One region of the Blautia sp. AM47-4 genome, then DNA from elsewhere that is predicted to be linked to it. Evidence: predicted binding sites of a transcription regulator. Region 1 holds the regulator's gene; the other holds the start of a gene.
What was found. The regulator Rex, encoded in region 1, represses fermentation and respiration genes when NADH is low (regulators of the CRP and FNR family bind a similar motif). The targets are predictions, from matches to a motif close to ATTGTTAANTANTTAACAAT.
Positions count from the first base shown of each region.

Region 2: a site for Rex is predicted at 9,350-9,369, ahead of gap (type I glyceraldehyde-3-phosphate dehydrogenase). Genes of this name have one in related genera too.

Region 1 is NZ_QUHY01000007.1:136,205-151,821, reverse strand. Features, by position in the region: gene DW965_RS06990 (bifunctional ADP-dependent NAD(P)H-hydrate dehydratase/NAD(P)H-hydrate epimerase) at 1-1,391, opposite strand, end outside; gene DW965_RS06985 (redox-sensing transcriptional repressor Rex) at 1,481-2,137, opposite strand; gene DW965_RS06980 (ABC-F family ATP-binding cassette domain-containing protein) at 2,292-4,217, shown strand; gene DW965_RS06975 (NADP-dependent isocitrate dehydrogenase) at 4,317-5,519, opposite strand; gene DW965_RS06970 (S8 family peptidase) at 5,685-6,530, opposite strand; gene DW965_RS06965 (hypothetical protein) at 6,619-6,903, opposite strand; gene DW965_RS06960 (MATE family efflux transporter) at 7,018-8,385, opposite strand; gene DW965_RS19840 (LysR family transcriptional regulator) at 8,509-9,036, shown strand; gene DW965_RS19835 (LysR family transcriptional regulator substrate-binding protein) at 8,918-9,394, shown strand; gene DW965_RS06950 (GNAT family N-acetyltransferase) at 9,363-9,857, opposite strand; gene DW965_RS06945 (M28 family metallopeptidase) at 9,936-11,159, opposite strand; gene DW965_RS21050 (fused MFS/spermidine synthase) at 11,304-11,954, opposite strand; gene DW965_RS21045 (hypothetical protein) at 11,915-12,268, opposite strand; gene DW965_RS21040 (fused MFS/spermidine synthase) at 12,265-12,909, opposite strand; gene DW965_RS22495 (DUF6783 domain-containing protein) at 12,961-13,035, shown strand; gene DW965_RS19830 (hypothetical protein) at 13,074-13,337, opposite strand; gene DW965_RS19825 (hypothetical protein) at 13,493-14,026, opposite strand; gene DW965_RS06930 (ATP-binding cassette domain-containing protein) at 14,132-15,617, opposite strand, start outside.
Region 2 is NZ_QUHY01000006.1:116,048-131,664, reverse strand. Features, by position in the region: gene secG (preprotein translocase subunit SecG) at 109-345, opposite strand; gene eno (phosphopyruvate hydratase) at 432-1,775, opposite strand; partial or broken gene gpmI (2,3-bisphosphoglycerate-independent phosphoglycerate mutase) at 2,337-3,877, opposite strand; gene DW965_RS06060 (homoserine dehydrogenase) at 4,059-5,348, opposite strand; gene DW965_RS06055 (RidA family protein) at 5,364-5,747, opposite strand; gene tpiA (triose-phosphate isomerase) at 6,045-6,797, opposite strand; gene DW965_RS06045 (phosphoglycerate kinase) at 6,879-8,072, opposite strand; gene gap (type I glyceraldehyde-3-phosphate dehydrogenase) at 8,287-9,300, opposite strand; gene DW965_RS06035 (histidinol-phosphatase HisJ family protein) at 9,564-10,364, opposite strand; gene mnmA (tRNA 2-thiouridine(34) synthase MnmA) at 10,361-11,455, opposite strand; partial or broken gene nifU (Fe-S cluster assembly scaffold protein NifU) at 11,458-11,894, opposite strand; partial or broken gene nifS (cysteine desulfurase NifS) at 12,002-13,181, opposite strand; gene DW965_RS06015 (RrF2 family transcriptional regulator) at 13,188-13,643, opposite strand; gene DW965_RS06010 (polysaccharide biosynthesis protein) at 13,802-15,163, shown strand; gene DW965_RS06005 (3-deoxy-7-phosphoheptulonate synthase) at 15,331-15,617, shown strand, end outside.

The DNA.
Region 1 (15,617 bases):
GCAAGGCTGATTTTTTTCTCGTTTTTTTCACACTGACGTTTTGCTGCAAAGGCGCCTGTGATTCCCGCGAGCACATCGCCGCTTCCCGCCGTCGCAAGCGCACTGCTTCCGCTTGTGTTTATGTAATACTGCTCACGCCCTTCCTCTGCTGTCACGGTTACGGAATCCTTTCGTACACAGCAGGCCTGGTATTTTTCGGCTGCCCTTCCGGCGCTTCCTGCCGGGTCACGCTGGCATTCTGCAATGGTCATGTGCAGCAGCCGTGCAAGCTCTCCTACATGAGGCGTTAAAATTTTTTCTGCCCGGCAGCCCGAAAGAATCTCTGCATCTTCTGCAATCAGGTTCAGCGCATCTGCATCCAGAACAAGAGGAACTTCTGTGTGCTGCACCGTAAAAACGAGCAGTTCTTTTGCCGTCCGGCTTTTGGAAAGTCCCGGTCCCGCAACAACAGCGTCCGCCCAGGCGAGATCCTGCAGCAGGGCTTCTTCCGGAAGCGGCTCATCCTCCTTCCAGAAATCCGCCATTGCTTCCGGCAGGGCACAGAAAAGCGGCGTACGGTTTCTTTCCTCTGTCACAACCTTTACCATGCCGGCACCGGATGCAAGGACTGCCCTGGCACACAAAACAGCGGCTCCGCACATGGCACCGGAACCGGCAAGTACCAGCACCTTTCCGAAGGTTCCCTTATTTCCCATCGGCGTGCGGGTAAGAAACCGGTCCAGATCTTCTTTTTCCACTGAACCGTACCAGGGCGTCTCCTCTTCTCCTGCATCAAAGCCGATTCCGATATCACGGACCAGGACCTCTCCGGCATATCGTTTTCCGGGATCAAAGAGAAGCCCTGGCTTTGCACAGGCAAATGTCACCGTGGCTCTGGCTTTCACCGCCGCATCAAGGACCTCTCCGGTATCCGTGTGGATCCCCGAAGGGATGTCCACGGCAAGAACAGGAACACCGCTTGCGCAGATTGCTTCCACTGCCCTCCGGTACTCCCCTGCCAGCGGACGGGATACGCCAATTCCAAAGATGGCATCTATGATAACAGTATATTCCCGGAAATCCGGATTCTTAACCTCACGGACCCCATAATTTTCCGCAATTTTCTTCTGTGCTCTCATGCCTTCACTGTATTTTTCCGGATTTCCAAGACAGAACAGTTCCGCATCCACCCCTTTCGTCTTTAAAATCCGTGCAATTGCCGCACCGTCCCCTCCATTATTTCCGGGACCGCACACAGCAAGGACTTTTCCTGTATCCCATGTTCCATTTTGAAGCTCCTCCACGCAGGACAGCGCTGCGCGCTCCATCAGTACCAGGGACGGTACCCCCATGGTTTCGATCGTATTGCGGTCTGCCTGCTTCATCTGTGCTGCTGTAAGAATCCGTTTCATCGCTTTTCCTCCTTTTCCTTCCTTATCCGGAAAGTGAACAGAAAAAGTCTCCGGTTTCCCGAAGACTCTCCTGCTTTTGTTTTGGTTTCTTAATTGTTCTTTGGATGCTCCGCCTCATATCTGGTCAGATTGTAGGAGAGACGCATCAGACTTTCGGAAAGATGGACGTTCTCGACGATCACATCTTTCGGAAGTTTTAAGTTTAGATCGGTATGTGCAAAATTCCAGATTGCTTTTACACCGTTGTCCACGAGAATCTCTGCCATCTCTACCGCTTTTGCTTTTGGCAGTGTCAAAGCCGCAATCTCTACATGGTGTTCCTTGATAAATTCCGGAAGCTCGTCCGCCATGCGGATTTCAATTCCGCGCACGGAGATTCCTTTTAATACCGGGTTGACGTCAAAAATACCGACCGTTTTGAATCCGCTTCTTTCAAAGGCCGCATAATTGGCAAGCGCCTGTCCCAGATTTCCGGCTCCGACAAAAATCATATTGTGGACTCTGTCCAGACCTAAGATTTTTCCAATCTCGCTGTACAGATACCGCACGTTATAACCATACCCCTGCTGGCCAAAGCCGCCGAAATTATTTAAGTCCTGGCGAATCTGGGAAGCTGTCACTTTCATCCGCTCGCTCAGCTCACCGGAAGAGATCCGTTCTACTCCGTCCTCCAGCAATTCGCCCAGGTAACGATAATATCTAGGAAGTCTTTTGATAACTGCCCGCGAAATTCCTTTTTCTTCCAAGATAAATTCCTCCTTATTTACACCTGCATATATTCATATTATATATGGTTGATAGAAAATTGTCAAAGATTTCTTGAAATTTTGTGTATTACTCTCTATAATAAGGATGGTGTGTTATGTCAAAATACAGAAATATGTTATCTGGAGGAACCACATGATTCTTGCATGTCAGAATATCTCGAAAGCATTCGGGACAACGGAAATTATCAAAAATGCATCTTTTCATATAGAAGAACGCGAAAAAGCCGCACTGGTCGGCATCAACGGTGCTGGAAAATCGACGCTGTTAAAAATCATCATCGGCGAAATGAGGGCCGATGAGGGAGAGGTCATCCTCTCCAAAGGAAAGACGATGGGCTATCTCGCCCAGCATCAGGATCTGACCGGACACCTTTCCATTTACCAGGAAGTGCTGACCGCGAAACAGAATCTGATCGATATGGAGGAACGCCTCCGTCAGATGGAAAGTGATATGAATACAAAATCCGGTGCAGAGCTGGATGAACTTCTTTCCACCTACACCCGCCTCTCCCATACCTTTGAACTGGAAAACGGATACGCGTACCGCAGTGAAGTCGTCGGTGTTTTAAAAGGTCTTGGCTTTTCCGAGAGCGATTTTGAAAAACAGGTGGACTCCCTCTCCGGCGGTCAGAAGACCCGCGTGGCACTTGGTAAACTGCTGCTTACCAAACCGGACATCATTCTGCTCGACGAGCCGACCAACCACCTCGATATGGACTCGATCTCCTGGCTCGAAACGTATCTTTTAAATTACAGCGGAGCCGTCCTGATCGTCTCCCATGACCGTTACTTTCTCGACCGCGTTGTCACAAAAGTCGTTGAAGTGGACAATAAAAAAGTAACAACTTTTGAGGGAAACTATACCGCCTACAGTCAGAAAAAAGCAATGCTCCGTGAAGCCGCTTACCATGCCTGGGTCAACCAGCAGCAGGAAATCCACCATCAGGAAGAAGTCATTGCAAAGCTGAAATCTTTCAACCGCGAGAAATCCATCAAACGCGCCGAGAGCCGTGAAAAAATGCTGGACAAAATGGATGTGCTGGAAAAGCCGACCGAAGTACGCTCCGATATGCGGATCCGTCTGGAACCGCGCATCACAAGCGGAAACGATGTGCTGACCGTCGAGCACCTCTCCAAAGCCTTCCCGGGACAGACGCTTTTCCAGGATCTGAATTTCGAAATCAAGCGCGGCGAGCGCGTGGCAATCATCGGAAACAACGGAACGGGAAAAACGACGATCTTAAAGATCTTAAACGAAGTCATCCGCCCGGATGCCGGCTCTTTTACACTTGGAAGCCGTGTACAGATCGGTTACTACGATCAGGAGCATCAGGTGCTCCACATGGAAAAGACCATTTTCCAGGAGATTTCCGACGCGTATCCATATCTGACAAACACCGAAATCCGAAATGTGCTGGCCGCCTTCCTGTTTACAAACGACGATGTCTTCCAACCGATTCATACCTTGAGCGGCGGTGAGCGCGGACGAATTTCCCTTGCCAAGCTGATGCTCTCGAACGCCAACTTCCTGATCCTCGACGAGCCGACCAACCACCTCGATATCGTCTCTAAAGAGATTCTGGAAAATGCACTGAAGGACTACACCGGAACGGTGCTATATGTCTCCCACGATCGTTATTTTATTAACCAGACCGCAACCCGGATTCTGGAGCTGACGGGACAGACACTCGTCAACTATATCGGAAATTACGATTACTATCTGGAGAAAAAAGAAGAGCTGACCCGCATCTATGCTCCTGCTGCCGATGCCGCCGCTCCGGAAGAAACAGCGGCTCCTTCCGAAGCCTCCTCCACAAAGCTGGACTGGAAAGCGCAGAAAGAAGAACAGGCACGTCTCCGCAAGAAAGAAAACGAGCTGAAAAAGACGGAGAAACGAATTGAAGAGCTTGAGACACGCGATTCGGAAATTGATGAGGAAATGTCGAAACCGGAAGTCGCAACGAATGTGGCAGAGTGTGTGAAATTAAGCAAAGAGAAAGCAGAGATTGCCGCGGAACTCGAAGAGCTGTATGAAAAATGGGAAGAGCTTGCCGAATAGACCTGGTTTTCCCCGGAAAAATTCAAAACAGAAAAAGCCGGTCCGGCGCATCCCTTTTTGCGGGAATGCCGGATCGGCTTTCTTTTTTGCTTCGTTTAATTATTTCTCCAGCTCCTCGCGGATGGCCAGGATGAAATCACGGCTGTTTAATACGGTCGGATTTTCCATGGTGGTGATCAGCGCAAGGTCTTTTGTCATTTTTCCACTCTCGATCGTTGCGATCGTTGCTTTTTCCAGACGGTCTGCAAATGCGGAAAGTTCTGCGTTTCCATCCATTTCCCCGCGTTTTCTGAGTGCGCCGGTCCATGCAAAAATGGTGGCCACGGAGTTGGTGGATGTCTCCTCACCTTTTAAGTGACGGTAATAGTGGCGCTGTACGGTTCCGTGCGCAGCCTCGTACTCGTAATATCCGTGCGGGGATACGAGAACAGAAGTCATCATCGCAAGGGAACCGAAGGCGGAGGATACCATGTCGCTCATGACATCGCCGTCGTAGTTCTTGCAGGCCCAGATAAAGCCGCCCTCTGCTTTCATGATGCGGGCAACGGCGTCGTCGATCAGAGTGTAGAAGTAGGTAATGCCTGCTTCTGCAAATTTCTCTTTGTACTCTGCATCGAAGATCTCCTGGAAGATATCCTTGAAGCGGTGATCATACTTCTTGGAAATCGTATCCTTGCTTGCAAACCACAGATCCTGTTTCGTGGACAGTGCGTACTCGAAACAGCTTCTCGCAAAGCTTTCTATGGAGTTATCCAGATTGTGCATGCCCTGAATGACACCGGCGCCGGTGAAGTTGTGGATCAGCTCTCTTGTCTCGGTGCCGTCCTCAGCCGTATAAACCAGCTCTGCTTTTCCCGGTCCCGGAATGCGCATTTCTGCATTTTTATAGACATCTCCGTATGCATGACGGGCAATCGTGATCGGTTTTTTCCAGTTGCGCACGCACGGCTCGATGCCTTTTACGACAATCGGGGTACGGAAAACGGTTCCGTCGAGCATGGCACGGATCGTTCCGTTCGGGCTCTTCCACATTTCTTTCAGATTGTACTCGGTCATACGCGCTGCATTCGGCGTAATGGTGGCACATTTGACTGCTACACCGTATTTCTTGGTAGCGTTTGCGGAATCTACGGTTACCTGATCGTTCGTCTCGTTTCTGTGTTCCAGTCCCAGATCGTAATATTCCGTTTTCAGGTCAATAAACGGGAGAAGCAGCTCATCTTTGATCATTTTCCAGAGAATTCTGGTCATCTCATCTCCATCCATCTCTACCAGAGGAGTGGTCATCTGAATTTTTTCCATAGTAGGCCTCCTTTTTCTATTCACGTTTATTGTATAAAGTATCCTATAGCTTGTCAAGTCAAAATTCGCCTGATTTTTTGGCATTTTCCCATAAATTCACACAATTTTTGCAGGATGAGAGGTGTTTTCCTTCATTTTTCTTTTTTTATGCTGCCGCACAGTGTCTCACAGAAGAGACAGAAAACGGTCTGTTTGAAGCATCCCATGCCCCTGACGGTTGCGCGGAAGGCCAAGGTCTCTCGCCGATTCGCAAAGCAGCATTTTCGCCTGGACATTTGTAAGATCCGGAACCCGTTCAAGTGCCAAAGCCACGGCTCCGGACACCCGCGGTGCCGCCATCGAGGTGCCGCTCTTCACCACATATTCCTTCCTGCTTCTTCCAGGCGCGCAGGAAATGAGACGTTTTCCAGGCGCGACAAGATCCGGTTTGCAGACGCAGTCCCGTGTCGGGCCGCATCCGGAGATTCCTCTTCTTGGCTCCAGCAGATCGCCCGCTCCCACGGTGATCACTTTTCTGCTGTTCCCCGGCGCCGTAATACTGCCCGGAGCGGGCCCCAGATTTCCGGCCGCTGTCACAACAGTGATCCCGTCATCCCAGGCGCGCTCCACCGCCTGTACTAGCAGATCATCCACCGTTTTTTCCTGCTCTGTTGTTCCCACTGAAATATTTAAAATGCGGATATTAAGTCTTATTCGCTCTTTGCACACCCAGTCAATCGCCGCGAGGATATCCTGCTTTCTTCCATTTCCCCTTCGGTCCAGAATCTTCACTACGACAAACCGGCATCCCGGTGCCGCACCCTGGTATTTTCCGCCGGACGCTCTTCCACTTCCGCCAAGGATACCACAGACATGCGTTCCGTGTCCATTGTCATCGTAAGGCGTCTCCCGCCCGTACACAAGATCCCGGAAGGCTACAATCCGGCCGTCAAAATCCATATGGGGAAAAATCCCTGTATCCAGCACGGCGGCTGTAATTCCTTTTCCTGTCAGATTTTCCTGCTCTTTCATCCATAAGCCCCTGTGTATTCTTATCTTATGGTATGCAAAAAAGGCTGCCTTTCGCAAAGAACAGCCTTTTTGTTTTTCTTTTCTATACTTAAAACTGAATCTGCTTTTCCCCTTTCCGTTTCCAGAGAGCTGCTGCAAGCGGGATGCCGCAGAGCTCAGCCAGGACAAAGGCGCCCCATATCAGATTCAGGTTTCCAAATCCTTTGAGAAGAAATGCAAACACCAGCGGCAGAATCGCCTGGCGTGTCATGGATATGTACATACTTTCTTTTCCAAGGGAAAGTCCCTGCAACGCCGCCTGATAGATCAGGCCTGGAATCGAAAGCAGATAGGCCACTGCCAGAATGCGGAGCGCCGGGACTCCAATGCGCATCAGATTGTCCGAGGCATCATATTGTATGTATGGCAATAAAAAACAGGAAGATATCTGCCAAAACCGTTTCGGTAAAGATCTTCCTGTCCTTTTTTCAGAAACTTTTCAAAAACATTACTTCTGCTGCTCCATTCGCTTCAATTCCGGCAGAACCAGAATCAGCATGGTGATAAAGCAGAGACTTCCGCCGATTACGTTTGATACCGGTTCGGCAAGGAAGACACCGTCCGTTCCCATGTGGAGTACGTACGGCATCAGATAGGTGAGCGGTACAACAATGAAGACTTTTCGGAGCAGGGAGAAAAAGATCGCCTGTTTCTTTTTATTCAGAGATTTGAATACGGTCTGTCCAATGTACTGCAGATCCATGAAAATGAATGCTGCAAAGTACTGCTTCAGAGCCGGAACCGCATCTGCGGTCAGTACCGCATCCGAACTGAAAATACCGATCAGCGCATGCGGCGCCAGAACAATCACGCTCCACATCACTGCGGTATAGCCGAGGATCATCGCACTCATGACACACATCGCCTTGCGCACGCGGGCCGGACGGCGTGCACCGTAATTATAGCTCAAAATTGGAGAAGTTCCCTCATTCATTGCATAGATCGGTGTCTCGACGAGCTGACGCACGCTCGATACGATCGTCATAACAGAGATGTAAATATCACCGCCGGTCACAGAAAGTACATTGTTGCAGCAGATCGTGACAAGGCTGTTGGTCAGCTGCATGATAAATCCGGCGGTACCGAGACTGACAATATTTTTCGCATAGCCTGCACACTCAGAAATTTCATCTTTCCGCACAAAGCGCACTTTCAGTTCCGATTTCCGGGTCAGGAAATACAGAACGAACACGGCGGAAAGTGTCTGGGAAATCACAGTTGCAATCGCAGCCCCCTGCACACCAAAACCAAATACAAAGATAAACAGCGGGTCAAGCAGCAGGTTTGCGACCGCTCCGATCGTGACGGAAAGCATGCCAACGGTCGAATAGCCCTGCGCGTTGATGAACGGGTTCATGCCGGTTGCCACCATCGACGGCAAAGTTCCGATCAGATAAATCATCATATAAGGATACGCGTATACCATCGCATCTGCCGATGCACCGAACAGCGACAGCAGTGGACGAGCAAACAAAAAGCCGATCACCATCAGTATGACAGCACAGACACATACCATGGAATACGACGTATTCATAATACGTTCCGCCTTTTTTTGATCATTCTTTCCACTCTCAATCGAAAACAGCGGAGCGCCGCCGCTTCCAAACAAGTTGCTGAATGCTGTGATGATAACGATCAGCGGAAAGCACAGACCGACTGCACCGAGTGCCGCCGTTCCTACCTCCGGGATCCGCGCGATGTAGACGCGGTCTACAATATTGTACAGCAGACTCAAAATCTGAGCAACCAGCATCGGGAGCGCTGCCCCGAAGATGTTTCCGGTTACGGTTCCATGTTCGAAATCAATTCGTTTCATTTGTTCCCTCATTCCCTTCTTTTTCACTTGCTTTTCAGTATAGCATGGCGTATTCTATATGTAAATTATTGTTTTTATATTGAAATTGAATAATTTTTATATAGTTTTTTCAGGAGGATTTTTATGGAACTTCGACAACTCGAATACTTCCGCGCCATCGTGGACGCGGGAACCATCAGCGGGGCGGCACGGGTGCTGCATATGACACAGCCGCCGTTAAGTTATCAGATCAAAATGCTGGAGGAAGAGCTTCAGGTGCCTCTTCTCATCCGCGGTACAAAGAAAATCACCCTGACCGAGGCAGGAAAAACACTGTATGAACAGGCAGGAACGCTTCTGATGCTTGCGGATCTCACCAGGCGCGAAGTCGTAAAATCCAGTCAGTCTGCGACACTCCACATCGGCATGACGCCATCCACCGTTTCGCTGCTCGCCGACTATCTCCTGCGATTTTCCCGGAAATACCCGCACATCCATTTTGATGTCCACGAGTTCTACCTTTGCTTTAAAAGACCAGCTCGAAAATCACATGGTGGATCTCACCACGCTCCGCACGCCAATCGTTTTAAATGGTTGCGAGACGAAGACCCTTTTAAAAGAGAGCATCACCGCCATGGCACTCCCTTCTCACCCGCTTTTTGCCGGGCGTGAAACCCTTTCGCTTACGGAACTTGCCGAGCAGCCGCTGATTCTGTCGAACCGCTACCGGAAATACATGCTCTCCGCTTTCGAGCAGGCGGGTCTGTTCTGCGATATCTATCTCACCTGCGAGGACGCCCGCACGGCAATGACAATGGCAGAAAAAGGCCTTGGCATCGCTCTTCTGCCGGCCTCCATGCTGAATCTTACCCATAAATTAAAGGCCTGCACCATCACAGATGCAGACCTTACAACCGAAATCCTGCTTGCCTGGCGCAAGGGGCGCCTTCCGTCTGAACTTCGGGCTTTTCTGGAATTGTGGGATGAAAATGACTCCCTCAATAATCAAATTCATGTTCCCCAACCGTAATCGTCTGCGTCAGTTTTTCATTCAGATACGGTTTACGAATCTCAATTAGATTCAGAACGGTGTAACCACGCTTTCCCAAAAATTCAATCATCCTGTGGTTATTGGGATGGACATAGTTGTAAACCGTATCGTTTCCATAAGAAGCTGCAATTTCTTCTGCCTTGCCATGCAGTGCGGCAGCAACTCCCTGCCGGCGGTACTCTTCTCTGACAAAGATGGATTCCACCCACACCACCTCGCTCTCAATACGACAGACAACATAACCTGCGTATTCGCCATGCACCGTGGCGGCAAACACTGGAAATCCTGCTAAAAGGTATTCCTTCATTTCTTCCCGTCCGTCTTCCACGTTCGGTTTTGATGCAATTCCTTTATAGGAACGCAGTTCTACTCGAAACAGCGCAACCATTTCTGCAAGGGCATCGTTTACCTGCCTGATTTCTACCAGTTCTATTTTTTTCATGGTTTCTCTCTCCTGCCACTGTCGTTCTTTTTCCTATTTGCAATTCGTCTCGCTGCTCATATCCGTGATCGAAGTATATCAGGCTTCTTTTCTCTTGCGAAACAAATATTCATCCAATTGTTTCCGAATCGTTTCCGGTATTTCTCTTGCCACCGGGCAGACCGCTGCGTTTGCGAATCTTCCGGTAAATACTGTCAGGAAATCAATATCTTTTTGCAGCTGCTCCATCGACATCACATCTTTGACATCGTAGCGGCAGTGAATCGGGGCGACATTTCCGTTGGCAATACGCGCAAACGAAACAGCCGGAACCCCATGATCGGCAAATGGTGTGGAATCACTGGAATAGACGCCGTTTTCTGCCGCAATTGGAAATCCAACTTCTGCAGCCATATAGCTGATGTAATGGGTAAGCTTTTCTTCTGCCGATACACAGGCGATAAATTTTCCCATATACGTTCCGATCATGTCCAGATTGATGTTCAGTACTGTTTGTCTCAGTTCTTTTTCATGATCTCTGACATACGCTTTTGATCCTAAAAGTCCTCTTTCTTCGCTTCCGCAGAATACAAACCGAAGACCATAATTCAGCTCTTTCCCTTTCATCTGCTCCATGATTCCAAGAAGCCCTGCGCATCCGCTCATGTTGTCATATGCACCATGCGAAAGCGATGTCGTATCATAATGCGCGCTTAAAACGATCCATTCTTCTCTTTTTCCCGGCAATTCTGCAATCACATTATGGGATTCTCCATCGTATTCCTTCTGCCGGATTTCCAGACGGATCTGTTTTACTTTATTTTTCACAAGTTCTACTGCCTGTGCGGAGTGAATCATAGCGCAGAGCACTTTCTTTTCCTCTCCGACAACGGCTTCCCGAAGATCTCTCTGATCAATGTCTGTATGTGGGTAATAGCTGTTTCCATATTGGAACAGAATCGCTTTCGCGCCTGCTTTCATCAAATCCTGGTACGCAAAAAATCCGATTCCCTGCGTATCCATCAGCACAATTTTATCTTTTGCACCGGCAACGGAAACCGGATCGGTTCCCGGCATATAGTAGAGTTCGCCTTCCACGCTTCCGCTTCCGCAGCATGTGAGCGCTTTGCATGGAATTCCCATCCCGTCTGCATACAAATGTGCCTCTTCGATTTCGCCCATTGCAACGCGGAAACTTTCCAGTTCTGCCGGGACTCCTAATGTCTCGCACTGCTCCTTTAAATAATTTGCAACCTGCAATTCTTCTTTTGTGCCGCTTGCATGCACAAAATCTGTCTGGTCAAAAATAGATTGTAATTTCATTATATTTACCTTCCCTTTCTTCCTTTAGTCAAGCGGATATTCGCAATCCGCTTTCGCTACTTGCTCATAACCAAAATCGAAATCCCATTTGTAAGCGCAAGCCAGATTTTCATGATTTACGCTTTTCCATGTTGCGCCCAAATATCAGAGAGACTCCATCAACCCTTTGATTCCCCGTTCTTTATAGATATCTTTATAGTATTGGACCTCATCTTTAATCAATTCATCGATCACCTGCATGCCAAGCAGTTCCACCGGCGCCTGGTCATCTGTGAGGATATAATTTCCTTTTTGATATTCTGTAAGATTTGAAGCAACTTCCTGCATCATATTTTTCAGATTTGCATTTGTAAGTTCGCCTGTATGCTTCGTCAGATTCTTTCCGATGTCCGGATCGTCCGACGCAAAGAGTTCCCGGTTGGATGATCCCGCCACATCGACGATAACCTCGGTAGTAAAGACACTTCCAATCGTATCTGAAAGGTACTGATTGATGTTTCCCTCTTTCGTTCCTCGCATATTCATATTTACCACCATGACGCCATCGTCCTTCAGATGCGATTTCACCAGCGCAAAGAACTCTTTCGAGGACATCTGGAATGGAATTGTGATGTCCTGATATGCATCAACCATAATCACATCATATGCTTTCTGCGAGGCGTTTAAAAACGCTCTTCCATCGTAAGTAGTCACCGGAACATCCTCTGAGAGTGAGAAATATTTCCGAGAGAGATCCGTGATCTTCTCATCAATTTCTACGCCTCGATATTCATGTCCCCAAAATATTTCCTGCACTGTGTGGCGTAGGTTCCCGTACCCATGCCAAGGATCAGCACATCCATCTGATCTGTCGGCTTGTCTTTGAGCATAAGCGGCGCCGCCATCGCATAATCATAGTACATTCCGGTCAGTTCATCCTGCTTCATATAGACAGACTGTACGCCAAACAGAACATTGGTAGACAATGCTACTCTCTCATCATTTTCGTACACCTGAAGATAGTTGTATACAGACTCTCCCTCATATGTCAGGTTGTTTTCCCAGAATGCGAAGGAATCGGAATAACCTGTTCCACAGCAGAACGCGAAAATAAGTACCGATGCAATCACTTTCTTTTTCCCTGCTTTTCCATCACAAAATACACGATGGATAACGCAAGTAAAATTCCCGCAAAGATCAGAAAAGTGATCGATGTTCCAACCGCAGGGATCGTAACAAACGTCGGCACAAAGGTACCAATAATGCTGCCGATCGTATTGAATGCTCCCAGTGTTCCCACCGTTTTTCCGTTATCATCCAGATTGCTCACCGAATATTTGACCAGCGACGGAGTTACCGTACCCAGTAAAAATAACGGGAACACAAAAATTACCATACAGGCCACAAACGCAGCCAGGATCAGAAAATTGTTATTTACGGAAAAAATCAGAACCGCAGAAATGCCAACAATGATATATTTTCCGACCACGGGAATTAACGCAATCCATAAAGCAGCTACGATGATACGTCCATAGAGCTTGTCCGGATTGGGCGACTTGTCCGCCGTTCTGCCTCCATAGATATTTCCCAGTGCCATAGCAATCATGATGGTTCCGATGATGATCGTCCATACAATCTGTGAAGAACTAAAATACGGGGCAAGCAGCCTGCTCGCACCAAGTTCTACCGCCATCACAGACATTCCGGAAAAAAATTCTGTCAGATACAAAAATAACTTGTTTTTTAAGATGCCACGATTTTTTCTTTCCATGTCGACTCCTTTTTTATTTTATCTTTTTGCTGCCATCATGCCGGCAAAAGAGTGAAACATACCGCAAAATGGAACGCACAGAATGCGGAAATGATTTTTCAAACGCGCTCTACTATCATACTATAGACTTCTTTGGAATTTTGCAATATATTTTTCCATGACTCTTAATGTCCAAACAGCCATCCCATAATTTTTTCATCCCGACAGAACAGATAACCGCCTCCGTGCTGATAAGTCACTTTCGTTCCTGCAAAGTAATTTTTCTCTTTTATATCCAGTACCAGCAAATTGTCTATTTCGGATTTTGCTAAACCCTGCTCTGCATACAGCTCATATAAAATCTGATACGCTTCTTTAAACGGTTCTGATCCATAATATTCATCACTTTCGCCAATCACAAAATAGACCGGTGTTTTTGCCTCTGTCACCGGTTCATATACTCCATCCCATTTGGAGCTGCACATGAGCGCTGCAGTAAACAGTTCCGGCTTTTTTCCCAGGATCAGCGCCAGCGTTTCTCCTCCGCCGGAATAGCCGTTACTATATACTTTTCCGGATTGATCTTATAATTCTCAAGAAGATACTACGTCAGCTCGATTGCCTGATCCGCGGATGTCTCACCCCAGTCATTTAACTGCGGTGCTACGATAATTATCTCCGAATTGTATTTTTGTGCCTCAAAACCAAAATCCTCTGTCCTGATATTTTCCCCCACACCTTGAAAGTACAGTCCCTGATAGCCGGGCAGTGTTACATATAATGCATATTCTTTTGTTCCGTCATAAGAATCCGGAATATATACATTATAATGAATATCCCCCTCCTGCTCCGAATGCAGGACACAATCCAGGATAAATCCCCGGTATTTCTCACTTCCTATGGTAACATTTTCCACTTTTTCCGGTTCTGCTGCCCCTTCTGATGCTGCTGTTCTTTCTGTTTCTTCCAGCTCTGTCATTTCTTCTGTATCCTTTGAATCCTCTATCTGTTCAGATCCCGCTGCCGGAACATCCATATTCCTTTTTCCAGCGCTTTTAAAAAACTGTCTGGATAGCAGAAGCGATATAGCAAAAATAGCAAAGCAAACCGTAATCAGCATTATTTTTCTTTTTGTCATAATGTGAATTCCTCCTTTTTTTACTATTTTTAATCATAGCAAAACGAGACCTCCATAAGAAGTCTCGTTTTTTTTCAGTCATAACCTTTCCGTTTATTCTTCTGGTCAAAGCTCTACCACTTTCGTTGCCAGCTTTTTGGCAAACCTTGCATCATGCTCCACGATCAGCATCGTTGGCTGGAACTGCGCAATCAGTTTCTCAATCTGCATCCGTGAAAATACATCAATATAATTCAGCGGTTCATCCCACAGATAGAGATACGCAGGTGTTAAAAGGCTGGCAGCAATCAATACTTTTTTCTTCTGTCCCTCGGAAAATTCCTCCATGTTTTTTACAAACTGTTCTCTGTCCAGATCCAGGCTGCGCAACATGGAAAGGAGCATTGGCTCATCAATTTCCTGCTTTTTGGCAAATTCTTTCAGCGTTCCGGACAGATGCGAGGTATCCTGGTTGATATAGGAAATAACGAGATTTGAGGCAATCGAACAGGTACCCGTTGCCATTATATTTTCGCCGGAAAGATTTTCGCATCCGGACATCGTAATTTTCCGCTTTTCGATTCCGCCATTGGAAGAATTTTGCAGGTTCTGCGTCAGAATATACTTGATCAGGCTGGATTTTCCACAGCCATTTTTTCCTTTCAGAAAAACACGGTCTCCTTGTTTCAGTTCAAAATTCAATCCGGTGATCACATGTTCTTTTCCATCCCGATATTTTAAGGAAAAATCCCTGCATTCGATCAGCCGTTCTTTGTAATGGGAAAGCGGCATAATCTTTAAATCTTTTACCGTTTCGATATCTTTTAACAGCCCTTCCTTTTTCTCGATCTCCCGGTCCATTCTCTCCTCGTACGCTTTGACGCGCGACTGCATTTTCTTCGTCTTTGCTCCGATATACGATCGTGTCGATATCGATCTGTCATGTTCTTTGGCTGGATCATACCCAATCTTGGTATTTTCATTTTTTTCTGCCCAGCGCGAAGAACGGTCGGCGGCTGCCTTTAGTTTTCCAATTTCTTTTACATGTTTTTCATGTTCCATTCTGGCGAAGTTGTCTGCTTTTTCCTTATTTTCCCACCAGCTGGAAAAATTGCCGCTCTGCACTTCGATCGAGGCCCGGTTTAAAACCAGCACATGATCGATACAGGCGTCCAGCAGATCCCTGTCGTGGGATACCAGAATAAATCCTTTTTTTGACGCCAGATATTTTTTGATAATCTCTCTGGCGTCCTGATCCAAATGGTTGGTGGGTTCATCGATCAGCAGAAAATCATTTTCACCGGAAAAAAGGACTGCAAGCATGACCCTGGTCCGCTCCCCAAAGCTTAACGTACCAAATGGTCTGTACAAAAGTTCTGCGTCCATATCCACTTTTTCCAATTCACAAAGAACTCTCCAGCTCTCTACTCCCGCTTTCCAGTCTTCCATCAGCTCCGCTGCTGTCCGTTCCAGATCTTTTTGTTTCACCGGATACGGAAAATAATCGAAGACAACCGATCGGGTGATCGCTCCCTGGTATTCGTATTTTCCCAGGAGTAACTGAAGAAACGTTGTCTTTCCCTTTCCGTTTCTTCCCACAAAACCAAGCTTC
Region 2 (15,617 bases), on a different contig from region 1:
TATTTCCTCCGATCTTTTTTCTTCTTATTATCTTTCATCTATTATCTCCTCTTTGTAGAAAAAGACACCCTTACGCCTTCTCGTGGGAATAAGGATGTCTTTACTTTGCTAAAAATTCATGTTTAATACAACCGACAGTACAATAAACAGAACTGCCATGATTTTTGTTGCACGGATCAGAGTTCCTTCTGCAGAACGGCTTTTGTTTCTTCCCCAGTAAGTGTCTGAGATACCTGCGATAGCACCGAGACCCTGCTGTTTTCCTTCCTGCATCAATACAACAACGGTTAAAGCAATACAATCAATGACATAAATGACTGTCAAAATCGTTCTTAAAATTTCCACAATTACACCTCCTACGGCCAACTTATATTATTTTACCATAGCGGAAGAACGATTTCAACTGTTATTTGCCTGTTTTACGCCATTTTTCACCATTCTCTTACGCCGGTTCCCTTTTGCGGGAACGGATTCCGGTATTTCGCTTCCTCACCGAGGCGTTCCTCGATGCGGAGAAGCTCATTGTATTTCGCATTCCGCTCCGACCGGCACGGTGCTCCGGTTTTGATCTGGCCGGCGCCTGTCGCGACGGCAAGGTCTGCCAGAAAATCATCCTCTGTCTCTCCGGACCGGTGGGAAATGACGGCGCGGTACCCTGCTCTCTGCGCCATCTCCACCGCATCCAGCGCCTCAGAGAGCGTTCCGATCTGGTTTACCTTGATCAGAACCGCATTTGCCGTGCCAAGTGCAATGCCGCAGGAAAGCCTTCTTACATTCGTCACAAACAGATCATCCCCGACCAGCTGTACTCTGTTCCCGAGCGCTTCCGTCATCTGTTTCCAGCCTTCGAAATCGTCCTCGCACAGCCCGTCTTCGATGGATACGATCGGGTATTTTTCGATCAGTTCCTCATAGTAGGCAACCATTTCTGCGGTATCCCGAAATACTGTCTTTCCGCACTGACGGGATTCCCCGGGAAAGTAGTAGACGTTCCTGCTCTCCTCGTAGAGCTCGCTTGCCGCCGCATCGATCGCGATCATCACGTCGTTTCCGGGCGCATAGCCGGCTTTCTGGACCGCATTGACAATGAGCTGCAGTGCTTCATCGGAATCCTTTAAATCCGGCGCAAAGCCGCCCTCATCGCCGACAGAAGTCGAGTATCCCTTCTCCTTCAGGAGCTGCTTCAGCGTATGGTAAATCTCCGCGCACATGGAAAGACCCTCCCGGAATGAGGGAGCGCCGCACGGCATAATCATAAATTCCTGCAGATCGACGGTGTTGTCGGCATGACGGCCGCCGTTTAAAATATTCATCATCGGCACGGGCATACGGCTTGTGTGGCAGCCGCCCAGGTACTGGTACAGCGGCAGATGAAGCGCATTTGCCGCCGCGCGCGCCACAGCAAGTGAGACACCGAGAATGGCGTTTGCCCCGAGGTTTTCTTTCGTTTCGGTTCCGTCTGCCTGGCACAGGATATGGTCAATCCGCTCCTGCTCGAGCGCATTCTCGCCGACAACGGCATCGGCCAGCACGGTATTGACCGCTTCTACAGCCTTTCTCACGCCCTGCCCCAGATAGCGCACTTCCTGATCTCTTTTTTCCAGTGCCTCAAATTTTCCTGTCGATGCCCCGGACGGCACCTGGGCACGCCCCATATGGCCTTCCAGCCCGAGAATCCCCTCCCCGACGGCCACTTCCACCTCTACGGTCGGATTTCCGCGCGAATCCAGAATTTCTCTTCCTGTCACGCTTCGAATTGGTAAATATCGAAACATAGTTTTCCCTCCTGTTTTGCTGCAAAGTGAACAGTAACCAAGTTTCTTCTCTGCGTTCACAGTATGACCGTGCTATGGGAAAAATATGTTGCTCTCTCTGTCGAAACCTCTTTTTTCCAGTCCTTATTCTTTTCAAACATAAAAAAACGCAATATGAAAGCCATCCGATTTTTCCATTTTCGGATGGCTTTCATAAGTTAGAACTGTGCATTGGACTGAATCCTTTCTTTTTTTGTTCTTTTGTTCTTTTGTTTCGCTTTGTGGTACTTCGTTACGTTTTCTTGGGTCCATACCTTCGCTTTCTTAGTTTATGGGGTAATTCGTTATGTTCTCGGTGGTCCGTCCTCTCTTTCTGTTTTTTTCTTCCGTTTTCTTTTGTTGACTTTACTATATCAGTTTTCTCACCGTTTGTCAACACTTTATTTTGATTTTTTATCTGTTTTTCATTTTTATTCTGTCTCTTATTGCGTAATTATTTTTATTTTCAGATTATTATGATAAAATATCCCTGCCGCACCCGTTTCAAAACGAATCCGGCAGGGACATTTTCACGATTTCTCTTTATTTCTTAATCAGCAGGGATTTTCCTGTCATTTCTTTTGGCTGCTCCATTCCCATCAGCTCGATCAGGGTCGGTGCGATGTCTGCCAGGCATCCGCCCTCTCTTAACGTGTAGGATGGGTCTGCATTAACCAGAATGAACGGAACCGGATTGGTGGTATGAGCGGTGTATGGCTCGCCGGTCTCATAGTCTACAAGCTGCTCTGCATTTCCGTGGTCCGCACAGATAAACATCTGGCCGTCAACCTCTTTTAATGCATCAACTGCTTTGCCTACGCACTCATCAACAGCCTCAACTGCCTGGATTGCTGCGCTCTCAACGCCGGTATGGCCAACCATATCCGGATTTGCAAAGTTGATGATGATGACATCGTATTTCTGGGAACGGATGGCATCCGTCAGCTTGTCGCATACTTCGTAAGCACTCATCTCTGGTTTCAGGTCATAAGTAGCAACCTCGGGGATTTCACAAGGATTCTGTCCTCACCTTTATTTGGCTCCTCAACGCCGCCATTGAAGAAGAAGGTTACATGTGCATATTTCTCGGTCTCGGCGATACGAGCCTGCGTCATGTTATGTGCTGCCAGATACTCACCGAAGGTATTGGTGATCTCTTCTTTTTTGAATGCAACGGATTTGTTCGGGATGGTCTCATCGTATTCCGTGAAGCATACGTAGGTCAGATCCAGACGTTTTTCTCTCTCAAATCCGGTGAACTCATCTGCACAGAATGCTCTTGTCAGCTCTCTTGCACGGTCCGGGCGGAAGTTGAAGAAAATCACAGAATCTTTATCCTGAATCGTTGCAACCGGTTTTCCGTCTTTTTTCAGAACGGTCGGCAGAACGAACTCATCGGTTTTTTCAGCATCATAAGAAGCCTGAACAGCCTCTGCCGCATCGGTTCCTTCTACGCCTTCCCCTTTTGTCAGAGCTTTGTAAGCCAGCTCGACACGATCCCAGCGGTTATCACGGTCCATTGCATAGTAACGGCCGGAGATCACGCCGATTTCGCCGACACCGATCTCATCCATTTTTGCCTGCAGCTGCTCAACATAGGATTTTCCGGATGCCGGAGGAGTGTCACGGCCATCCAGGAAGCAGTGTACATAAACTTTCTCGAGACCCTTACGTTTTGCCAGCTCCAGAAGTCCGAATACGTGGGTGATGTGGCTGTGAACACCGCCGTCAGAAAGAAGTCCGAACAGGTGCAGTGCGGAATTATTTGCTTTTGCATTTTCAACAGCCTTTACCAGCTCTTCATTCTCGAAGAAATCGCCGTCCTGGATTGCTTTTGTGATTCTGGTCAGCTCCTGGTATACAACACGGCCTGCGCCCATGTTCAGATGACCTACCTCAGAGTTACCCATCTGTCCGTCCGGAAGACCTACAGCAAGTCCGCTGGCCTGTCCTTTTACGTACGGGCACTGGCTCATCAGCTGGTCCATAATCGGAGTTTTTGCTTCGCAGACAGCGTTATGCTCGCATTTGTCATTCAGTCCATATCCGTCAAGAATCATTAATACGGTTGGTTTTTTACTCATTGTGAATTCCCTTCTTTGATTTAATTTTGGGGTAACAATCCAGATCCCCATCTCGATTCCGCTTACGCTGCATCTCGATGTTGCTTTTCGCCATATGAAACTCCAGAAAAAGCGCTCCTTCATGCAAGCATGATTCGCGATTTTTCTTCCATTTCGCATGGATCTGAATTGTTACATTTTGTTAGTATACCCGGATTGTCGAAGAAATCTCCTGGATCATCGACATTCCGCCTAAAATCTGCATGGCATCCTCAAAATGGCGCTCTTTGACCTCGTCCGTAATGACGACGATCTCGGCGTATTTTCCATTGACACGTTTCTGAAGCATCTGTGCAATCGAAACCTTGTTGTTTCCAAAGACAGAAGCTACCGATGCCAGCGTTCCATACCGATTTTCAATCTGCATGCGTACAAAATATTTCGACTTAATTTCGCCGACACGCTTGATCGGGCATTCCCGGTAGCATGTGCAGCCGATTCTGCCGCAGCAGTTCCATAAAATATTGCGCACAACATCGAAAATATCGCCCACAACGGCACTCGCAGTCGGAAGCTCTCCGGCACCTCGTCCGTAAAACATCGTATCCTGTACGGCATCGCCTGTCAGGAATACGGCATTGTAGGAATCATTGACAGTCGCGAGCGGATGATTGCTGTCGATCAGCATCGGATGAACGCGGGCTTCGATTCCTTCCGGGGTATCTTTTGCCACGCCAAGCAGCTTGATCGTGCATCCCATCTCTTTTGCATACTCGATATCAGTCGCCGTGATTTTGGTAATGCCTTCGGTGTAAACATCTTCAAATGTCACTCTGGAGTTGAACGCTGCCGAAGCTAGGATTGCTACCTTGCGGCCGGCATCAAGACCTTCCACATCTGCGGTCGGGTCTGCTTCTGCATAGCCCATGTCCTGCGCCAGACGGAGCGCATCACCAAACTCCATGCCTTCCTGCGACATTTTTGTGAGAATGAAATTTGTGGTACCGTTGAAAATACCCATCAGCTCTGTGATATGATTGGCGGCAAGGCACTGTTTCACCGGACGGATGATCGGAATTCCTCCCGCCACGGATGCCTCATAGAGAAAATCTTTTCCGTTTCTCTTTGCTGTCGCAAGGATTTTTTTGCCCTCGGATGCCACCAGATCTTTATTTGCCGTTACAACATTCTTTCCAGCATCCAGGCAGGCAAGAATGTAATTCATGGCCGGCTGTTTTCCACCCATAACCTCAACAACAATCTCGATTTCCGGGTCATTGGCAATCTCCTCGAAGCTGGTGGTAATGATGGAGGGATCGTCAACCTTTGCAGCTGCTTTTTCCACATTGCGCACAAGAATTTTTTTCAGCTCTACACGTGCTCCCAGCTTCGGAAGCATTTCCTCCTGCTGGCTTTTCAGCACTTTATACACACCGGTACCGACAGTACCAAGACCCAGCATTCCGATTTTAATTACTCTTTCCTCTGCCATACTCATCTCTCTCTCTTATTTCAGGGATACGATGCATTCAATTTCCACTTTTGCTGCTTTCGGAAGAGCGGCAACTGCTACACAGGAACGAGCCGGTTTGGACTCGCCAAAGAAAGCACCGTATACTTCATTTACCTTGGCAAAATCGTTCATATCGGTCAGGAAAATGGTTGTTTTCATCACTTTCGTGCGGTCAGTTCCTGCTGCTGTCATGATTGCGTCCAGATTCTTTAAAGAGAGGGTTGCCTGCTCTTCTACGGTTTCCGGGATCACGCTGTCATGCTCTACATCAAAGCCAAGCTGTCCGGAAATAAATAAAAGGCCGTTGTCTGCGACCGCCTGTACATAAGGTCCGATTGCTGCCGGTGCTTTTTCTGTATTAATGATTTCTCTTGCCATAATCATATTCTCCTTTATGCTTTCTTTCGCGTCGTCTGATTTGCCGCGTTTTTTCCCTCTATCATGCGGTTTTTCCGACACTTTTTGTCGTTCCCATCATATCACATGTGGAAGATGTCCGCAAGTGCGAAAAAGCATTGCAGAAGTTTATTACGCCAGATCCTAAAGAGCGGTATTGCCATCACGTCGTAAAACAGCAAACGCACCAAACACTTTCCCTTTGACATTTCTGCCAAATTTCACCGTGTTTGGTGGCGTTTTAGCCTGTTTTATTGATTGATTTCGTACAAAATCTAATTATTTATTGTAGTTTACGATAGCTCCGAAATCTGGTTTCAGGGATGCTCCGCCTACCAGACCGCCGTCGATGTTCTCCTGTGCGAACAGTTCCGGTGCGGTTTTTGCGTTTACAGAGCCGCCGTACTGGATACGGATAGCTGCTGCTGTTGCATCATCATAGATTTCAGCGATGCACTCGCGGATGCCTTTGCAAACTTCCTCAGCCTGCTCTGTTGTAGCAGTTTTGCCGGTTCCGATTGCCCAGATTGGCTCGTAAGCGATAACGGCTGTTTTTGCCTGATCTGCTGTTACATTCAGGAATCCAACCTTTACCTGCTGACGGATGAAATCCATCGTTACACCCTGCTCTCTCTGCTCCAGAGTTTCTCCGCAGCACATGATCGGGGTGATGCCGTGCTCGAAAGCTTTCAGCATTTTTTTGTTTACGGTCTCGCTGGTCTCTGCGAAGTATTCTCTTCTCTCAGAGTGGCCAAGTACAACGTATTTCACGCCAGCGTCTGTCAGCATAGCCGGGGAGATTTCGCCTGTGAAAGCACCTTTCTCCTCAAAATACATATTTTCAGCACCAATCTGGATGTTGGAGCCTTTTGCAGCCTCTACAACCGGGATGATATCGATGGCCGGTACGCAGAAAACCACGTCAACGTCGTCATTTGCCACCAGTGGTTTTAATGTATTAACTAACTCTACTGCCTCGCTCGGAGTCATGTTCATTTTCCAGTTTCCGGCGATAATTTTCTTTCTTGCCATGATCGTTTGATCTCCTTAGTTTTACTTATTGAAACGGTTCAGAGCCACCTCTCGATTCCGCTTGCGCTCTGAATCGTTGTTTTATTTGTCGTTTGCTGCTGCAACGCCCGGCAGTTCTTTTCCTTCCAGGAACTCCAGAGAAGCGCCGCCGCCAGTGGAGATATGAGTCATCTTATCGCCATATCCAAGCTGGTTTACAGCTGCTGCGGAATCTCCGCCGCCGATGATCGTAACTGCATCTGTTTCAGCCAGTGCTGCTGCAACTGCTTTGGTTCCTGCTGCAAAATTCGGCATCTCGAAGCATCCCATCGGTCCGTTCCATACAACGGTTTTAGCAGTTTTAACAGCATCAGCGAACAGTTTTGCAGTTTCCGGTCCGATATCCAGACCTTCCCAGCCATCCGGAATCTGTCCGGCCGGAACAACCTGTGTATTTGCGTCGTTTGAGAATGCATCTGCAACAACGTTGTCTACCGGAAGAAGCAGTTTCACGCCTTTTGCTGCTGCTTTTTCTTTCATTTTGTTTGCATAATCCAGATAATCCATCTCAAGCAGAGAATCACCAACGGTGCCGCCTGCTGCTTTTGCGAAGGTATAAGCCATACCACCGCCGATGATCAGGACATCAACTTTATCGATCAGGTTGTCGATAACAGAAATCTTGCTGGATACTTTGGATCCACCAAGGATGGCAACAAACGGACGCTCCGGATTGTTGACAGCATTTCCAAGGAATGCGATCTCTTTCTCCATCAGATAACCAACAACTGCAGTGTCAACATATTTAGTAACACCAACATTGGAGCAATGAGCACGATGTGCGGTTCCGAATGCATCATTTACGAATACGTCGCACAGGGAAGCCAGTTCTTTGCTGAACTCCTCACCGTTTTTGGTCTCTTCTGCACGATAACGGGTGTTCTCCAGAAGGATTACATCTCCGTCTTTCATAGCCTCAACAGCTGCTTTTGCGTTCGGTCCTACAACCTCAGGATCTGCTGCAAATTTAACTTCCTGTCCGAGAAGCTCGGAAAGGCGAACTGCAACCGGTGCAAGAGAAAGCTCTGGTTTTGGTTCTCCTTTCGGTTTTCCAAGATGAGAGCAGAGAATTACTTTTCCGCCGTCAGCGATCAGTTTTTTGATCGTCGGAAGAGCAGCTACCAGACGGTTCTCATCTGTGATTTTTCCATCGATCAGCGGAACGTTGAAGTCGCATCTTACAAGGACTCTTTTTCCTTTTACGTTGATATCATCTACGGTTTTTTTGTTTAACATGGGCGTTTCCCTCCATATATCCAACTGCATCTGCCGCGCCGTTTCTTTGTTTTTGCGGCATCGCGGTCCTTATTTAAAAATGCAGTTTATAATTTTTGCACACGGAAAATGGCTGTTTTTATGCCGTATTTTTCCGCCGCATTCGCAAAAAGGGCCCGGTCCTTAACAGACCGGACCCTTTGGGCTCTGAAATTTTGCCGTTCAGTTTGTTAAATTATGCTAACTCGCTGAAGTATTTGATGGTACGAACCATCTGGCTTGTGTAGGAGTTCTCGTTATCATACCAAGAAACAACCTGTACCTCTGTTGTTCCGTTGTCCAGCGGAAGAACCATGGTCTGAGTTGCATCGAACAGAGAACCATATCTCATACCAACGATGTCGCTGGATACGATTTCATCTGTGTTGTATCCGAAGGACTCGGTTGCAGATGCTTTCATTTTTGCGTTGATCTCGTCAACAGTTACAGTTCCTTCTACAACTGCTGTAAGGATTGTGGTAGAACCGGTTGGGGTTGGAACACGCTGTGCAGAACCGATCAGTTTGCCGTTCAGTTCCGGAATAACAAGGCCGATTGCTTTTGCAGCACCGGTGCTGTTTGGAACGATGTTAACTGCAGCTGCACGGGATCTTCTCAGATCGCCTTTTCTCTGCGGTCCGTCCAGAGTCATCTGATCTCCAGTGTAAGCATGGATAGTAACCATGATACCGGATTTGATCGGAGCCAGTTCGTTCAGAGCTTTTGCCATAGGTGCAAGGCAGTTTGTGGTGCAGGATGCAGCGGAGATGATGTTGTCGTCTGCTGTCAGGGTCTCATGGTTTACATTGTAAACGATGGTCGGAAGGTCGTTACCAGCCGGAGCGGAGATAACTACTTTACGAGCGCCTGCATTGATGTGTGCCTGAGCTTTTGCTTTGGAGGTGTAGAATCCGGAGCACTCCAGAACTACGTCTACGCCAAGCTCTCCCCATGGGCAGTTGTTAGCATCCGGGAAAGCATAGATTTTGATGTTTTTGCCATCTACTGTGATGGAATCTTCATCGGATGTTACGGTATCAGCCAGAGCATATTTTCCCTGAGAAGAGTCATATTTTAACAGATGAGCTAACATCTTCGGGGATGTTAAATCGTTGATTGCTACTACTTCATAACCTTCTGCTCCAAACATCTGTCTGAATGCAAGACGTCCGATACGGCCAAAACCATTGATTGCTACTTTTACTGCCATGATTTTCAATTCCTCCTAAAAAGTGAATTTTAATTTTGAGTCTCTGTACTTTGTTAAAGAAACATCAACCTTATCTGTATAATACCTAATTTCGTCGGAAAATTCAAGTTCTATTTTCAAGAAAATACGAAATTATTTCTAAAATTTGTGAAGAAGCCGGATGCCAATCCGTATTTCTGCAAAATTTCGAAAGATCCGTCTATTGCAGAAAGAGCCGGAATCCAGCCTTTCTGGGGCTTTTTCCGGCTTTTCCTGCGTGTTTTCTATTGGATCGGCAGATATTCCGGCTTTTTCTCTTTAAACCGCACGTAGTACCGGAATCCGGCTTCCTGCGCGATAGCTGCCGCGTCCGCGAAATGAAACGCTATATGTTCCGGTTTGTGGGCATCGGCACCGAAGGTGATCTTTTCGCCGCCCAGTTCCCGGTATCTTCTGATGACATCCGGCGTCGGATTCGGCACGCCAAGGCCTGCCTTGTAGCCGCCGGTGTTGATTTCCAGCGCGATATCGTACTGAATCAGCTCTTTTAAAATGGTATCGATCTCGTCCGTAAATGCGCGGTAGCTGTAATCTTTTCCCTTTTCTCTGCAGTAGCGTACCACATAATCCAGATGACCAAGCGTCTGGAAATTGTGGAAGAACCGGATATTTTCTGCTGTAGCCCGAAAATACGCCCGGTACAGCTCTTCTGCTGTCCAGTCCGGGAAAGCATCCTCATAATAGGGGTCTTTTCCGTCAATGACATGCATGGAGCCGATCACGTAGTCGAACGGCCACGCATTTACATACTCTTCCATCCGTTCTTTTAAGTGGAGCTGCAGTCCCAGTTCCACGCCGAATCGGATATCAATTCTGTCGTGGTATTTTTCCTGCAGTTCCCGGATTTTTGCCGCATATGCCGGTGTATCGAGCTGGAACTCGCCGGTACTGTAATCCATATCGTAGTGATCCGTCAGGCAGATTGCCGGAAGTCCCAGCTCGACTGCCCGTTTTACCATCTCTTCTGTTGGTGCTTCGCTGTCACTTGAAAAGAAACTGTGCATATGACAGTCCGCTATTTTCATCTTTCGGCCTCCGTAATCGTTCCGCCTCCGCCGACACAGCCGTCCACGTAGAAGACAACAGCCTGTCCCGGTGTCGGAGCACGCACGCCGTCCGGGAAGGTACAGGTAATCTCATCTTCCCCGGTCCGTTTGATCACGCACGGGGAGCCTTTGTGCCCGTACCGGATTTTTGCGGTGCAGGAGAGCTCTTCTCCAAGTTCCAGCGGCGGAATTGCCATATAGTTTACTTTGTTTGCTTTTACTACTTTTGCGAAAACCTCTTCATTTTCGCCGACCACAACCTCGTTCGTCTCCGGACGGATTTCCAGTACGAACACGCGGTGTCCCATCGGAAGGCCGAGTCCGCGGCGCTGTCCTACGGTGTAATGGGTAATCCCCTCATGGGTACCGAGGATTTCACCCTTTGTATTCACGAAATTGCCTTTCGGTGCCACGATTCCTGTCTCGTTCTGGATAAAGGAAGCGTAATCCTGATCCGGCACGAAGCAGATTTCCTGGGAATCCTTCTTTTTTGCTACCGGAAGACCGATTTTTGCTGCAATCTCACGAATCTGATCTTTTGTGTAGTCTCCGACCGGCATCAGCGTATGCGAAAGCTGCTCCTGGGTCAGATTATACAGTGCATACGTCTGGTCTTTTGCCGCTGTTACCGAATTTGCAATCGCATACCGTCCATTGGCAAGCTGTTCGATTCTTGCATAATGTCCGGTCGCAATGTAGTCCGCTCCAATGGAAAGACTGCGCTGAAGCAACGCTTCCCATTTCACATAGCGGTTGCAGGCGATACACGGGTTCGGTGTTCTGCCGCAGAGATATTCGTTCGTGAAATAGTCCATGACGTTCTCACGGAACTCTTTTTTGAAGTTCATGACATAATACGGAATGTCCAGCACCTGTGCCACGCGCCTTGCATCATCAACAGCAGAGAGGCCGCAACAGCCCCCGTTTTCCTCCTGGACTGTCTCGGCCTCATCCTGCCAGATCTGCATGGTCACCCCGATGACATCGTATCCTGCTTTTTTCAGGAGATACGCTGCCACCGAGGAATCTACGCCGCCGGACATTCCAACGACTACTTTCTTTTTTCCCATACTTAGTATTCTTCCTCTTCCTCGCCCTCGCTGATATCAGACTTCGGTTTTGCAAGACCTCGATCTTGATGTGGTGTTTCTCTGCGTAATCCCAGAGTGCAGCGTGAATTGCTTCTTCTGCAAGCAGAGAACAGTGAACTTTGACCGGCGGAAGTCCGTCGAGTGCTTCCATAACAGCTTTGTTGGTTACTTCCAGAGCTTCCTGGATGGTTTTTCCTTTTACCAGCTCGGTTGCCATACTGCTGGTTGCAACTGCGGCGCCGCAGCCGAAGGTTTTGAATTTGCAGTCCTGAATGATGCCGTTATCGTCGATGTCAAGATACATTCTCATGATATCGCCGCATTTTGCATTTCCAACGGTACCTACACCGCTTGCGTTCTCAATTTCTCCTACATTTCTCGGATGCTGGAAATGATCCATTACTTTTTCACTGTACATTGTTATTCTTCCTCCTGAACTATTTCAAAGCAGTCCTCCTCCGGCACAGCTTTTACCTGAATTTTTCTGTACCGGCTTTCTGGATGGACTGTCTTATTTTTTTAAACTTATTTACCCTGCTGTTTTTTGATGTAATCCTCATACAGCGGGGACATGCTGCGCAGACGGTCTACGATCGCTTTAATCTGCTCTACAACAAAATCAACGTCCTCTTTTGTGATCTCCTCACTTAAAGTCAGACGTAAGGAACCGTGTGCTTTCTCGTGCGGCAGTCCGATGGCCAGCAGTACATGGGACGGATCCAGGGATCCGGAAGTACATGCAGAACCGCTGGATGCGCAGATACCTTTCATATCCAGCATGATCAGAAGGGACTCTCCCTCGATGAATTCAAAGCTGATGTTGCAGTTGTTCGGCAGACGTTTTACCGGATCGCCGTTCAGACGGCAGTTCGGAATCTCGGTTAAAATACGGTTGATCAGATAATCACGTACTTCGATTTCTTTTGCGGTACGCTCCGCCATAGTTCTTGCCGCACGCTCTGCCGCAACTCCATATCCTACGATGCCCGGTACATTTTCTGTTCCGGCACGGCGTTTTCTTTCCTGCGCACCGCCGTGTACGAAGGAGCGGATTTTCACACCCTTTCGGATGTAAAGGAAGCCGATTCCTTTCGGTCCGTTAATCTTATGACCGCTGGAACTGAGCATATCAATATTGCACTCATCCACATTGATCGGGATCTGGCCAAATGCCTGTACGGCATCTGTGTGAAATAAAATATTGTGTTCTTTTGCAATTCTTCCGATTTCCTTGATCGGCTGAATCGTTCCGATTTCGTTGTTTGCCGCCATAACGGAAATCAGAATGGTCTCAGGTGTGATGGCTGCTTCGAGTTCATCCAGATTGACAACGCCGTTCTCATCGACGCGATATAGGTGATTTTCGCACCGCGCTCTTTTTCCAGATACTCACAGGTATGAAGAATCGCATGATGCTCGATTTTTGTGGTGATGATGTGGTTTCCTTTATTTTTATATGCTTCAAAGGTAGCTTTTAACGCCCAGTTATCGGACTCGCTGCCGCCGGCTGTGAAATAAATTTCCTCCGGTTTTGCGCCGAGCACGTTTGCGATCTGCTCTCTTCCTTTGGTGATGGCTTCTTTGCTTTTCCTGCAATTGCATAAATACTGGATGGATTTCCGTAGTATTCGCTGAAATAAGGAAGCATAGCCTCGACAACTTCCGGGGCTGTTTTTGTTGTTGCCGCATTGTCCAGATAAATCATTGTTGTTCACTCCTTGTCATTTCTATCGCTGTTTCTGTTTTTCTCTAATTGCCGGCTCTGCTGAACCAGCTCTCCGAGGCTGATGGAATCCACAGCGTTCGTAATTCCCTCATTGATCCTCTGCCACACAAAACGCGTGACGCAGAAATCGGCCGCATCGCAGCCGCCCAGGCCTTCATTGACCGAGCACGTGACTGCCTCGAGTCCGCCCTCCAGCACACGGAGAACATCTCCTACCGAAATGGAATCTGCCGGTTTTGCAAGTACATATCCACCGCCTGCTCCCCGCACACTCTCAATGAATCCGGCTTTTCGAAGCGGACGCACCAGCTGCTCCAGATAGCTCTCTGAGATATTCTGGCGTTCTGAAATGCTGGCAATGGACACTGCACCCTCTTCTTCGTGACTCGCCAGATCGATCATGGCACGCAGACCATATCTTCCTTTGGTCGATAATTTCATTCCTGGTTCTCCTTTTTCCTGTGCTGTCGTTTTCCAATTCCGACAGTTTTAATCGGATTTATTTCTCACTCAGAATAGCACCTATCACGGGGTTCTGTCAAGGAGTTTTTTCGCATATTTTAGACTATCTGCGCAATGCCGTGAAAGGAGTCTATCCCATGCTGAAAATCACAAGAAAGAACACGCTTCTTCTTGGCACACTGATCCTGACCGCGTCCGGGATCATCTGCAGAATTCTTGGATTTCTCTATAGAATATTCCTGTCGCGCCGGATCGGTGCGGAAGCCTTTGGTATCTACCAGCTCGCCACACCACTCTACGCACTGATGCTCTCCCTTGGCGCAGGCGGCATGCAGACGGTGCTCTCGCGCTTTGTCGCATCGTACCTTGCCAAAAAGGATTCCAGACGGGCAAAGATCTGTCTGGCGGCCGGATGCGGCATTGTAGTGATACTTTCCTTCTCCGCCTCCATCTTTCTCTTTTTCAGCGCGGATTTTATCGGAACACGGCTTCTTTTTGAGCCGCGGACGATTCTGCTCCTCCGGATTTTATCACTCGGCATTCTCCCCTCCGGGATCCACAACTGTCTCTCGGCATGGTATCTTGGCCAGAATCAGACGGCACTGCCTTCTTTTTGCCAGCTTTTGGAACAGTTCGTGCGCATGGGCGCTTCCTACCTTGCCTGGCTTTTCTGTCTTTCCACAAGCCTCCCCTCTGCCGCTGTCGCTGCATTCGGTACTGCCGCCGGCGAACTCTTTTCGTGTCTCTTTCTGATGGCCTGCCTGTCCGTCTCGCACAGCAGGTCCCCTCAGAAACACCGCCCGATTTCTGTTTTTTTCAAAGAAAAGACCCTCTGGTACGATACCTTCCGAGAGCTTGCCGTTTTGAATCTTCCGCTTACGCTGAACCGTATTCTTCTGAATGTCCTCCACAGCATTGAAAGTGCTCTGCTCCCCGGCTGTCTGGTCACCTTCGGTCTTTCCCGGAAAGCAGCGCTCTCGCAGTATGGCATTCTCACCGGTATGGCACTTCCGATGATCTTTTTTCCATCTGCCATCACCCACGCGGTGTCCGTCATGCTTCTGCCCGGCGTAGCAAAACAGCAGGCCGACGGTACGCCGGAGCAAATATCAGACACGATCCGTTATACAATTTCTTTCTGTGTGCTGCTTGGCACTTCCGCTGTTTTTGCCTTTTTCTTTTTCGGTCCGTGGCTTGGACGTTTCCTTTTTCAAAACGAAGAAGTCGGCGTTTTTCTGCGTATCCTTTCATTTTTAAGTCCTTTTCTCTATCTGGAAACGACACTTGGAAGCATTTTAAACGGCCTTGGAAAAACTTCTCTCGTTTTTTTCCAGAACCTTGCCGGAGATGTAATTCGTATTCTTGCAATTCTTTTTCTCGTCCCGGTTTTCGGCATCCGTGGCTATCTCTATGGTATTCTTGCAAGTGAACTTACCATTATGACAATGGCACTTTTGTTCCTGCATCGGGAATCTGCAAACGGATTTGCTGTTCATTGATACCTTTTTTCTATCTTTTTTAAGAGAAACAGAATTTTCGCCGAAAAAATATCGACAATCTTCGCGTTATGTATTATAATTTATAGATAGTTTGCGACGGGGCACACAAGAACGCTCCTCTGTCCGCAGCTAGAAAAGAAGTGCATCTAAGATAAAGGAGAACGAAAATGAGCCTTGAATTTGTAAGAAAACTTCCCACCCCAACAGAGATCCGGGAACAATATCCCTTAAGCGCCCGCGCAACTGAAATCAAAAAACAGCGTGACGCTGAAATCGCAAAAGTCTTTACCGGGGATTCCGATAAATTTCTTGTTATCGTAGGACCTTGCTCCGCAGACAACGAAGACGCTGTTCTGGAGTACAATCACCGTCTGGCAAAGGTTGCTGACAAAGTATCCGACAAACTGATCATCATCCCGCGTGTGTATACCAACAAACCGCGTACCACAGGTGA